Bosea vaviloviae: one gene and its partner. Each later gene encodes a partner of the first gene's protein in a complex. Links are inferred from orthologs where the notes say so. Each region holds a gene or a part of one and is shown on either strand. Other genes may lie near its edges. The genes, in order: BHK69_RS19745 and dnaN.

What was found.
Region 2: the proteins of BHK69_RS19745 (region 1) and dnaN are in contact, whole or in part, in a cryo-EM structure (PDB 8GIZ), measured with the Escherichia coli proteins. The link is inferred for Bosea vaviloviae from one-to-one orthologs.

What each region holds. Positions count from the first base shown.
Region 1 is NZ_CP017147.1:4,320,423-4,326,665, forward strand. Bases 1-2,923 are described here. They hold BHK69_RS19745 (DNA polymerase III subunit delta'), read right to left. Parts: upstream 2,036-2,923; coding sequence 965-2,035; downstream 1-964. Other genes in these bases: metG (methionine--tRNA ligase), read right to left, coding at 1-942; BHK69_RS19750 (NAD-dependent succinate-semialdehyde dehydrogenase), read right to left, coding at 2,148-2,923. Outside these bases: more of BHK69_RS19750, read right to left, coding at 2,924-3,587; BHK69_RS19755 (SDR family NAD(P)-dependent oxidoreductase), read right to left, coding at 3,657-4,478; BHK69_RS19760 (ATP-binding cassette domain-containing protein), read right to left, coding at 4,475-5,113; BHK69_RS19765 (ABC transporter ATP-binding protein), read right to left, coding at 5,115-5,810; BHK69_RS19770 (ABC transporter ATP-binding protein), read right to left, coding at 5,803-6,243. UniProt on the Escherichia coli protein: Part of the beta sliding clamp loading complex, which hydrolyzes ATP to load the beta clamp onto primed DNA to form the DNA replication pre-initiation complex.
Region 2 is NZ_CP017147.1:1,186,883-1,192,968, forward strand. Bases 1,984-4,749 are described here. They hold dnaN (DNA polymerase III subunit beta), read left to right. Parts: upstream 1,984-2,691; coding sequence 2,692-3,807; downstream 3,808-4,749. Other genes in these bases: dnaA (chromosomal replication initiator protein DnaA), read left to right, coding at 1,984-2,539; recF (DNA replication/repair protein RecF), read left to right, coding at 3,823-4,749. Also shown: rpsT (30S ribosomal protein S20), read left to right, coding at 1-220; more of dnaA, read left to right, coding at 1,016-1,983; more of recF, read left to right, coding at 4,750-4,950; BHK69_RS33545 (methyl-accepting chemotaxis protein), read left to right, coding at 5,532-6,086. UniProt on the Escherichia coli protein: Confers DNA tethering and processivity to DNA polymerases and other proteins. Acts as a clamp, forming a ring around DNA (a reaction catalyzed by the clamp-loading complex) which diffuses in an ATP-independent manner freely and bidirectionally along dsDNA.

The DNA of each region.
Region 1 (6,243 bases):
TTCGAACGGGTCGACGACATTGCCCAGCGATTTCGACATCTTCTCGCCCTTGGAGAGCAGGAAGCCGTGGCCGAAGACGCGCTTGGGCAAAGGCAGCCCGGCCGACATCAGGAAGGCCGGCCAGTAAACGGTGTGGAAGCGGACGATGTCCTTGCCGATGATGTGGACGTCGGCCGGCCAGTAATGCGCGCGCGGATCGGCCGGATCGGGAAAGCCCGTCCCGGTGAGGTAGTTGTTCAGCGCATCGACCCAGACATACATCACATGCTTCGGGTCGCCCGGCACGGGCAGGCCCCAGTCGAAAGTCGTCCGGCTGATCGAGAGATCTTCCAGCCCGCTTTTCACGAAGGAGACGATCTCGTTGCGGCGCGTCGGCGGCGAGATGAAGTCGGGAACCGCCTCATAGAGGCTCAAGAGCCGGTCCTGATAGGATTTCAGGCGGAAGAAATAGCTCTCCTCCTCGACCCATTCGACCGGCGTGCCCTGCCCGCCCAGGCGTGTGCCGTCAGCCAGGAGCGTCGTCTCCTCCTCGCCATAGAACGCCTCGTCGCGGATCGAATACCAGCCGGCATATTTCGACAGGTAGATGTCGCCATTGGCCTCCATCCGCCGCCACAATTCCTGCGTCGAGGGCAGATGGTCTGCGTCGGTGGTGCGGATGAAGCGGTCGAAGGAGCAGCCGAGCCGCTGCTCCATCTGCTTGAAGCGTTCTGCGATCTGATCGACGTAAGCCTTTGGATCCAGGCCATTTTGTGCCGCCGTACGCTGCACCTTCTGGCCATGCTCGTCGGTCCCGGTCATGGCGAAGACGTCGTAGCCGTCGAGCCGCTTGAAGCGCGCGATCGCATCCGACGCCACCATCTCATAGGCGTGGCCGATATGGGGGGGACCATTCGTGTAGTGAATGGCGGTCGTCAGATAGAATTTGGGCGCCGTGGCCATAGTCCGGTCCGAAGGGTTCGCTTCACGCTGCGCGCGAGCGGGCAACCGCATCCGACAGATCATGAAACATCGTCATCACGAGAGGGCGGCGATCGAGGTTATAGGTGTCCACCTCGCGGGCCGCGCGTCCCAGCTTTTCCCATACCTCCGCCAGCGGTGCAAGGCGCGCCGGGCTGGCTGCGGCATGGGCATGGAGATGGTCGCCGAGCCAGCTCTGGATGGTGTCGATCATCACCGCGAAGTCGCCCTCGCCCGCCTTGCCGGCGACGTCCTCGGCGAGCGCCAGTAGAGCCGTGAGATCGATGCCCGGAAGCGCATCGAGCCGGGCCCGCACGGCTTCGACCAGCGCCAACGTCTCGGGATCGACATAGGTGAGCGCGCGGCGCACCGAGCCGTCGCTGAAGCTGGCCGCGCGCAACAGGGCCGATTCGTCGAAGGGATCGCCCATTCGCTCCAGCGCGATCCGGCCAGCCTGCGCGATAGCCGCCTCATCCAGAGCCGCGAAGGTCAGGAGCCGGCAGCGCGAGCGGATCGTCGGCAGCATGCGGCCGGGCGCATGCGCCACGATCAGGAAGAGCGCGCGCGGCGGCGGTTCCTCCAACAGCTTCAGCAAGGCGTTGGCGGCCGAGCGATCCATGTCCTCGGCGGAATCGACGATGGCGATGCGCCAGCCGCCTTCGGCCGCGCTCGAACCGAAGCGGTCGAGCACACGCCGAACCGAATCGACCGGGATATTGCTGGTGTAACCCTTGCCATCGGGCTTCTGCGTCCGGCGCAGCACATGCAGATCGGGATGCGATTGCGCCATGATGCGCCGGCTGGCGGGATCCTCTTCCGCCATGGCGAGCGAGCCGGCGTCCGCCGCACGCCGGGCCGGGTCGCCGGCCGCCAGCATGAAACGCGCGGCGCGATAGGCGAAGCTCGCCTTGCCGATGCCTTCCGGCCCACCAAGCAGCCAGGCATGGTGCATCCGGCCCGAGCGCAACGCTTCGAGAAAATCCTGCTCCTGCGCCCCATGCCCGACGAGCGCCAGCGTCTCGCGCGGGTGCGGGGCATTCGGCAGCCGGTCAGGTTCGTCGCTCGTCGCGCGCATCAGGCGTCCTGTGGCAATGGCAGGCGCTGGTGGAGCACAATCCTGACCACGACGGCAAGCGTTTCCGGCGCGGCCGAAGGTCAAGCGCCGCGTGGCGCCCTCCCCGCTCGCTTTACGCCGCCATGAAATGGGTCAGCTTCACATTGAGATAGTCCTGGATGGCCTGCCGGCCGCCTTCTCGGCCCATGCCGGAATGATCGACGCCGCCAAAGGGGGCCTCGGCATGGGCGATCATGAAGGTGTTGACTCCGACCATGCCAGCCTTGAGTTCTGCGCTGAGCGCCTCCGCGCTACGCTGACTGGCAGTGAAGCCATAGGCAGCCAGGCCGTAGGGCGTCGAATTCGCCCGCTCGATCGCGTCATCCAGCGTTCGGAAGGTCGCGATCGGCGCCAGCGGGCCAAAGGGCTCGTCGCGCATGATACGGGCGTCGTCGGGTACGTCGGAAAAGACGGTCGGTTCGAAATGGAAGCCCTTGTTCCGGTTGGCCGGGCGGCGCCCGCCGGTGAGGCGACGCGCGCCCGAAGCTTCCGTTTCGGCAGATAGCGCCTCGACGCGGTCGCGCTGGCTGGCGAGCGTCAGCGGGCCCATCGTCGTCGCCCGGTTCTGACTGTCGCCCAGCACCAGCGCTTCGGCAGCCCTGACCATGCCGCTGGCGAAACGCTCTGCCAGGCTTTCATGCACATAGAAGCGGTTCGGCGCGATGCAGACCTGGCCGGCGTTGCGGAACTTGAACAGCGCACACAATGTCGCGGCGCTGTCGACATCGGCATCCTCGCAGATCACGACGGGGGCATGGCCGCCGAGTTCCATCGAGCAACGCTTGACGGTCTTGGCGGCCTCGGCCAGCAGCATCTGACCGACGCGCGTCGAGCCGGTCAGTGAAATCTTGCGGACCTCCTCGGCAGCCATCAGGAGAGGCGTGATCGTCTCTGCCGGGCCGAAGAGCATCTGGACGGTGCCAGCCGGAGCTCCGCCTTCTGCACAGGCTTCGGCGATCAGCGTCGAGGTCAGCGGTGTCTGCTCGGAGGGCCGGCAGATGATCGGGCAGCCCGCTGCCAACGCTGGCGCGATCTTGCGGGCGAGCAGATTGATCGGGAAATTCCAGGCGGTGAAGGCGGCGACGATGCCGACCGGCTCCAGCGCCGTGGCCAGGCGCCCGCCCTGGCGGGAGGGGATCGTCTCGCCAAAAAGGCGCTCGGCCTCGCCGGCAAACCAGTCGAATTGCTCGATCGCGATCAGGACTTCACCCTCGGATTGGGCGATCGGCCGGCCGATCTCATAGGACAATGCGCTCGCCAGCGCGCCCTTGCGCGCTTCCATCGCTCGGGCGATGCCGCGCAGCACCTTGGCCCGCTCCCAGCCATGCACCTTCGACCAGGTTTTCAGCGCGGCACGCGCCTGATGAAGCGCTTCTTCAACCTCGGCTGGGCCGGCGCGCGGAGCCGTCCAGAGCAACTCCTCGGTGCAGGGGTTGATGACCCGCAACGGTTCGAGCTCGGTCTGCGCGCGGAATTCGCCGCCGATCAGCAGCTTGGGAATCAAGTCGGGCATGGAGCCTCCAGGATGTTCGAGACAAGTTTGGCGTGGCCGGTTGAAGCGAAGCGCGCCGTCTTCCGGCCGTCATTGGCTCGCGGTGACGCCGCCATCGACGTAGACGATCTGGCCGGTCATGTAGCTGCCGGCCGGCGCCGCGAAGGTGATGATCTGGCCGACGACTTCGACCGGCTCGCCGATCCGACCGAGCGGATTGCGGTCGAGGATGAAATCGCGAAAGCCGTCGCGCTCAAGATGGGGGCGGATACGCTCGGACTGGATGAAGGTCGGCGCGACGCCGTTGACGGTGATGTTGTGCGGCGCGAGTTCCATCGCATGCTGCTTGACCAGCATGACGAGGCCACCTTTGGTGGCGCAATAGGCCGAGTAGCCGCGCCCGCGCAGCGCGAGTTGCGAGCGCACGGAGAGCAGGTGGATCTGCCGCCCGCCGCCGCCTTGCGAGATCTGGTGGCGTGCCACGGCCTGGGCCAGGAACATCGCCGATTTCAGATTGGTCTCGTAGACCGCGTCGAAGGCCTCCTCGGTGACGTCGAGCAGCGACTGCTCCCGCTGGACGCCGACGCAGTTGACCAGCACGTCGATGCCGCCCATGGCCTCGGCGGCGCGGTCGACGACCTCTGCGATCGCGGCTGGCCTGCGCGCATCGAGTTCGAAGCCGTAGGTGTCGACGCCAACGCAAGCCAGCTTTTGCGCAAGCGCGGCCGCCTTTCCGCCATTGGGGCCGGCGATGGCGCAATGGGCCCCGCGCCGCGTCAGCGCCATCGCGATCGCCTCGCCAAGTGCGCCGTAGCCGCCGGGCAGGAAGATGCGCAGGCCCTTGATGTCGAACAGCCTGTCCATCGCGTCGAGGTCGATCTGCGGGGTCAGATTGGTGGCCGGTTGGTTCACGCGGCGTCCTCCACGGCGGCGCGTTCGGTCAGCAGGTTGCCGAGATAGGCGCGGGCCGGCTCGAAGGCGAGCAGCCCGGCATAGTCCGGCAGCGGCGTGACGACGCCCTTGTTGACGAAGATGAAGCGCTCGCAGATCTCCTCGAGGATCTCGAGGTGGAAGCGCTCATTGGGATGGACGCAGAGGAAGACGAGCCGGCCCCCGGCTCGCAGCCGCCGGAAGAAATCCAGCATGAAGCCGATATAGCCATCCTGCGTGTTGAACTGCGGCTCGTCGAAGAGGTGGACCAGCGGGTAGTCGCTGCCGGCGCGGTCCATCAGCGCGTTGGGACGCAAAGACCGGAAATGCCGAACTTGGTAGGACTGGTGGTAGTGGATGGCGAGGCGGTCGCGCTCGTCGGTGCGGACACGGTGGATGTTGCGGCCGCAGACCTCGACCTTGCCGTCCGTTGGGCTGTTCGAGCCGGTGATCAGCTCGAACAGCGTCGTCTTGCCGGAGCCGTTGGGGCCCATCATGCCGACGATCGCCGGCTCTTCGATGCGGAAATCCGCGTCAAGCCGGAAGGTCGGCGTTCGGTCGAACCGGCCACGCGTGTAGATCTTTGACAGGTTACTGACGTCAAGCATGGCGCTCATGTCACATTCCGATCAGGCGCTGGCGCCGGCAACTGTCGTCGAGTAGCGCGCGGGCCGGTCCCTCATGGACGATCCGGCCGCGGTCCATGACGTAGGCGCGATCCGAGACCTCGAGCGCGGCGAGTGCGTTCTGCTCGACGATCAGGACGGAGATGCCCTCGGCCTTGAGGCGGCGCACCGTCGACAGCACGTCCTGGACGATCTTGGGCGCGAGACCCTGGCTCGGCTCGTCGAGCAGGACGAGGCCCGGTGAGCCGAGCAGCGCCCGCGAGATCGCGACCATCTGCATCTCGCCGCCCGAGAGGTTCTCGCATTCGCGCGGCATCAGATGCTCCAGCGCCGAGAAGATCGAGAACATCTCGCTGACCTGCCAGGAGCGGAAACGGGTCTTGCGCATGCCGATCTGCAGGTTGCGCGCGACGGTCAGCGTCGGGAAGACGCGGCGGTCATCTGGCACCCAGCCGATGCCCATGGCCGAGATGCGATGAGTCGGGTGCTTGGTAATGTCCTGCCCGTCGAAATGGATCTGCCCGCGCCGCGGCGGCGTCAGCCCCAGGATCGAGCGGATGGTCGTCGTCTTGCCGGCGCCATTGGCGCCGAGCAGCGAGACGACCTCAGCTTCGCCGACCCGCAGCGAGGTGCCAAACAGGGCCTGCGTCTCGCCGTAGAAGGTTTCGATGTCGCGGACCTCAAGCATGGGTCGCCTCCGCCAATGTCGAGCGCCGCACCCATTTGTTGTCGCCAAGCTGTGCTGGCGTGCCCTCGGCGATGACCTGGCCCCAGTGGATCACCGAGATCTTGTCGGCGAGCTCGAACAGGAAGCGCATGTCGTGCTCGATCATCACGATCGTGTAACGCTCGCGCAGCCGCTTCACGAGCAGAGCGAGGCGCCGCGTCGCCTCGGCACCGAGGCCCGATGTCGGCTCGTCCAGGAAGAGGATGCGAGGCTCGGCCGCGACGGCGACGGCGATCTCAAGCGCGCGGCGATCGCCATAGCTGAGCGAGGCCGCGGCGTCCCAGGCCCGCGCGGCAAGGCCGACCTGATCGAGCACGGCCAGCGCCCGGTCGATCAGGACGCTGTCCGAGAACACCGCCGACATGGCGTGAAGACGGCGCCTCCGGAAGGCCGG
Region 2 (6,086 bases), 3.1 Mb from region 1 along the record:
TCGCACCGAGGTCAATAAGGCGCGCCGCTCGCGTATGCGCACCTTCCTGCGCAAGGTCGAGGAGGCGATCGCCTCCGGCGACAAGAGCGCCGCTGCCGACGCTCTGAAGGCTGCCCAGCCGGAGATCATGCGGGCTGCTCAGAAGGGCATCGTTCACAAGAATACGGCGTCCCGGAAGGTCTCGCGCCTGGCGCATCGGGTTAGCGCTCTCGCTTCCTGATTTTCGTCATTCCGCAGAGCGGATTTTCGACTGAAAAACCCGGCCGTGAGGCCGGGTTTTTTCGTTGGCTGCAAACCTTGCTGTTACCCGGCTGCTACATTGCGCGAATGATTGATTCGGATCGCTTGTCAGCACGATTCTGCAATCTTTCCACGGCTTTGCGGGGTTGACTCCAGGCGCGCTCTGAGGGCGCAAAATCGGCCTCTCCGGCGCTTTTGACCGCGCAGCGAAAGCGCTTATTTTTCATGAGTTTAGCGGGCAAAGGATTTGGCCCTCGGGATTCCCTCCGACTCTCCTCGGGCGGATGGCACATTTGGAAAAAAAAGATTCGCCCCCGGAGGCACGGGGCATCCGTAAAGAAAATCTTAAGTTCCACAACCAATTGCACGGTGAATGCCGGTAGGTCAGGGTACCCCTTTCGGGCCTCGACTCTCGGAAGCCGGCTGAAGGGGATGTTGATCCCTTTCGAGAGCGCCCTGTAAGGTCATTTTCATCGCCGGGCGGACAGCAATGGCCACCGGGGATTTCCGAAGAAATAATAGTGTTTTGGCTCGCGACCTAGGGGGGTTGGAGGATGCTGCTCTTTGTCTTGTCAGGTTGAGATGAAGTGCGGCCTCGTCTCGCAGCGGGCTTTCCAAGCGTAATCGACAAGAGCGAAGGCAGGCCCCCTGCGAGCGCGCAGCGTTCGTGGGAAGCCTGATCTATCGACCGGACAGTAGCGCCGGCGAGGCTGCCGCATTGCGGCGGTTCTCGCTCAAGCGCGCCAATTTTTTTAAAAGAAACGGGGCAACACACATGTTTGAACGGCAGGAGACGGTGGAAGCGATCGAGGCAGTGGCGGCGCCACTTCCGTTGGTTGCGGCCACGATCACGGAGACGATAGCCCCCCTGCAGGGTTCGCTCGGGGAGGCCTGGGACCGCGTTCGCCGCCGCTTGCGTGCGGAGCTTGGCGAGGACGTGTTCTCAAGCTGGTTCGCCCGCGTCGAGATCGGCGGGCTCGTCGACAGCGTCGCCTATCTGACCGTGCCGACCCGTTTTCTGAAGAGCTGGCTCGAGGCGCATTACGCCGAACGTCTTCAGGTCAATTGCCAGGCCGAACTCGGCGCCGTGAATGGTGTCATCCTGTCCGTCCGCCAGGTGTCGCGTGACAGTGCGCCGGCCCCGGTGCGGGAGACGGTCGCCGTGCGTCCGCGCTCTGCGGTGGCTGCGCCTGCGGCGGCTTCCGCTGAGATCCGCCATGGTGAGGCCGCGATGCCGTGCGAGCGCGACATCGTCGACGCTTGCGGCACGCTGCTCGACCGGCGCCTGACCTTCGAGAACTTCATCGTCGGCAAGTCGAACCAGCTCGCTTTCGCGGCTGCCGAGCGTATCGCTGCGGCTCCTGCCGGGTCGACGCCCTACAACCCGCTCTACCTTCATGCCGGTGTCGGCTTGGGCAAGACGCATCTGCTGCAGGCGATCGCCCAGGAAGCGCGCCGCCAGGGCAAGCGCGTCGCTTATTTCACCGCCGACCGTTTCATGTACGGCTTCGTCGCCGCGCTGAAGTCGCAGACCGCGCTCGCCTTCAAGGAGAAGCTGCGCGGCATCGACCTGCTCGTGGTCGATGATGTGCAGTTCATCCAGGGCAAGTCGATCCAGCAGGAGTTCGGCCATACGATCAATGCGCTGATCGACGCCGGCAAGCAGATCGTCGTGGCCGGTGACAGGCTGGCCAACGACCTCGAGGCCCTGGACGAGCGCATCCGCTCGCGCCTGGGCGGCGGACTCGTGGTCGAGGTCGGCGATCTCGACGAGACGCTGCGCGGCAAGATTCTCGGCGGCCGGTTGGCGGCGCTGCACGCCGCCCATCCGAATTTCCACGTCAATCCCGATGTCGTCGCCTATGTCGCTTGCGTCGTCGCCACCAATGGCCGCGATCTCGACGGCGCCGCCAACCGCTTGCTCGCCCATGCCACGCTGTCTGGCCAGGCGGTCACCCTGGAAACGGCGGAGGCCGCGATCCGCGATCTGGTGCGGACCCGCGAGCCGCGCCGCGTCAAGATCGAGGACATCCAGAAGCTGGTCGCGACGCGCTACAATGTCAGCCGGGCCGATATCCTTTCGGAGCGGCGGACGGCGGCGGTGGTGAAGCCGCGCCAGATCGCGATGTATCTTTCCAAGGCGCTGACCCCGCGCTCCCTGCCCGAGATCGGCCGCCGTTTCGGCGGGCGCGACCACACCACGGTGCTGCATGCGGTACGCAAGATCGAGAAGCAGATCACCGAGGATCGCATGCTCCATGACGAGGTCGATCTGCTGAAGCGCATGCTGCAGGAGTGAGCGGCGGGCATTGAAGCCCCTCCGCCCGCATTGATTGTGATTGCCGGCGCGCCTGCCCTTGCGCCGGTGGCGCGCCTCCGGCAATGTCGCGGGCCATTCCGCCGCCCGCGCCTCCTTGGCCCGGGCGCAATCACGCCAGAAGACTAAGAGATATGAAGGTCACGGTCGAACGTTCCACGCTGCTGAAGTCGCTGGGCCACGTGCATCGCGTGGTGGAGCGCCGCAACACGATCCCGATCCTGTCGAACCTGCTGCTCAGCGGAGCAGAGGCCGGCCTGAGGCTCAAGGCGACCGACCTCGATATCGAGGTCGTGGAAACGATCGCCGCCGATGTCGCCGAGCCCGGCGCGACGACCGTCCCGGCCCATACGCTGTACGATATCGTCCGCAAGCTGCCCGACGGCGCGCAGGTCTCGCTCGAGACGACCGGCGAGACCGGGCTGACCTTGCGCTCGGGCCGCTCGCGCTTCCAGCTCCAGACCTTGCCGGAAAGCGACTTCCCGGACATCACGGCCGGCGAGATGGCGCATCGCTTCGTGCTCCCGGCCGGCGAGTTCAAGCGCCTGATCGACAAGACGCAGTTCGCGATCTCGACCGAGGAGACGCGCTATTATCTGAACGGCATCTATCTCCACACGCTCGATGTCGAGGGCCGCAGCCTGCTGCGCGCGGTCGCCACTGACGGCCACCGCCTCGCCCGCGTCGACACCGCAGCGCCTGCCGGCGCTGCCGGCATGCCGGGCGTCATCATCCCGCGCAAGGCCGTCTCCGAAATCCAGAAGCTGCTGGAGGACGGCGAGACCGAAGTGGCGATCGAATTGTCCGCGACCAAGATCCGCGTCGCGACCCAGGCTGTGGTGCTGACCTCGAAGCTGATCGACGGCACCTTCCCGGATTATCAGCGCGTCATCCCCAGCGGCAACGACAAGCGATTGACCGTCGACAAGGGCGATTTCGCGGCCTCGGTCGATCGCGTCTCGACGATCTCCTCCGAGCGCGGCCGGGCCGTGAAGCTCTCCATGGCCGATGGCCGCATGACGCTCTCGGTCACCAATCCCGATTCCGGCTCGGCGACCGAGGAGATCGAGGTCGACTATGATTCGAGCCCGCTCGATATCGGCTTCAACGCCCGCTATCTGATGGATATCGCCGCCCAGCTCGATGGCGACACGGCCCTGCTCAAGCTGGCCGACCCCGGCTCGCCGACCGTGATCCAGGATCGCGAAGGCGCGTCTGCGCTCTATGTGCTCATGCCGATGCGGGTTTAGGCAGCGTTCGGTGCCGTGGCCGCCGTTGCGCGCCTGATCCTCCAGGATTTCCGTTCCTATGAGGCCCTCGATCTGACGATCGAGGGCCAAATCGTTGCGCTTGTCGGCGAGAACGGAGCAGGCAAGACCAATCTGCTGGAAGCACTTTCGCTGTTCGCGCCCGGGCGCGGCTTGCGCCGCGTCGACCTTGCCGACATGGCGCGCCAGGGCGGGCCGAGCTCCTTTGCCGTCTCGATCGCACTCGCCGATGACGGGCCGCGCCTCGGTATAGGGCTGAGCGAGCGCGACGGCGAGGGCAAGCGCAGCCGCCTCGCGCGCATAGACGGTGTGCCGGTCGGCTCGGCGCTGGCTTTCAGCGAGCATCTGCGCCTGGTCTGGCTGACGCCGGATGTCGACGGGCTGTTCAGGGGCGCCGCCGGCGACCGCCGCCGCTTCCTCGACCGGCTGGTGCTGGCGGTCGACCCGACGCATGCGGCCCGCTCGAACGCGCTGGAGCGCGCCTTGCGCTCGCGCAACCGCATCCTCGAGGAGACGCCGCATCAGACGCAATGGCTCGATGCCGTCGAGCGCGAGGTCGCCGAGCTCGGCGTCGCGGTCGCGGCCGCCCGCGCCGAGACGGTGGCGCGCTTGAGCGCGATCATCGAGGAGACCCGCGACGACACCTCGCCCTTCCCCGATGCGGCGCTGGCGCTGGCCGGCGAACTCGACACTCTGGTGGCGCAGCGGCCGGCGCTCGACGCCGAGGACGAGTACCGCGCCTTGCTGCGGCAGAATCGCGCCCGCGATCGCGCCGCCGGGCGAACGCTGATCGGGCCGCAGGCGTCGGATCTCGAAGTCCGCCACGGGCCCAAGGACATTCCCGCCGAGCTGGGCTCGACCGGCGAGCAGAAGGCGCTTCTGATCGGCCTCGTGCTCGCTCATGCCAGGCTCGTCGCGGCGATGAGCGGCATCACTCCGCTCGTGCTGCTGGACGAGATCGCCGCCCATCTCGACCCGCGCCGGCGGGCCGCGCTCTACGACGCCTTGCTCGCGCTCGGCTGCCAGGTCTGGATGACTGGGGCTGACCCGGCATTGTTCGCGGGTCTGCCGGAGGGCTCGGAACGTTTCCTGGTCAATGCCGGGCGCGTTGTCCCGTTGAGCTGAGACCGCCGTGCGGAAGCGCGGGCTCCAGCAAGGACGGTTAATCATTTTTGACGAGAGTGAGGGCGATGCAACCGTCGCTACCCGCTTTCACGGCTGCCGAGGCCGCTCTCGCCGCTCGCCTTCTGGCGATTCTGGAGCCGCATTTCGACGCTTCGATACGCTCGCTCTACAGGAAGACCTTCGGCAGCGACGAACTCTGGCGGCATCAGGATACCTTCGCCGACGAGGCGTTGAAATACCGCCATCTGTTCCGTTTGCGGCTCGACGCCGATTATGTCGCAGCGAAGAAGCGGATCGTCGCCCGCGCCAATGGCAGCAAGATCCACCTCGCCGACTACCCGCAGTTCTTCCTCGAGGATTTCTCCAACTTCCTCGCCGTCATCGTCTCGCGCTGGAAGCGGCGCTGGGGCTCGATCGACGACGCCCTGCGCGTCTTCTGCAGGCTGATGCTGACGGATATCTCGTTCTCGCTCGCCTGCTTCGACGAGGCGATCGAAATCGAGACGGAAGGCCGCCTGAACGCGATCGAGCACGCCTTCCGCAATGGCATCGCCGAGCGCATCCAGGCGATCGAGGCCGGCATGGGCGAGGTCACGGGCTTCTCCGAGGCGCTGTCCGGCAAGGCCGGGGCCACGCTCTCGGCGGTCGCGGGAACCCAGCGCCGTCCCGAGCAGGTCTCGGCCTCGGTGGCGGAAATCGTCGCGGCAACCCGGGCTTTCGGAGCCTCCAGCGAGCGGATCAGGCAGGAGAGCGCAATCTCGCGCCGCGCCACCGACGAGGCCAGCGCCGAATGTCGCGGCATCACGGATAATGTCGCCGCGCTGCGCCAGGCGAATGAGCGGATCGGCAGCGTCGTCGAACTGATCCGCAATCTCGCTTCCCAAACCAATCTGCTCGCCCTCAACGCCACCATCGAGGCGGCGCGCGCGGGCGAGGCCGGGCGCGGCTTCGCGGTCGTGGCGGCCGAGGTCAAATCGCTGGCGACCGCGACCAACAGCGCCACCGAGACGATCCGCCAGGGTGTCGCCGAAGTCGTCAGCGCGGGCCAGGCGATCGAGGGCGCGGTGCGCGAACTCAGCCAGACCATGCAGGCGATGCAGGAGAGCGCGCGGATCGTCGCCGAATCCGTCGCGGAA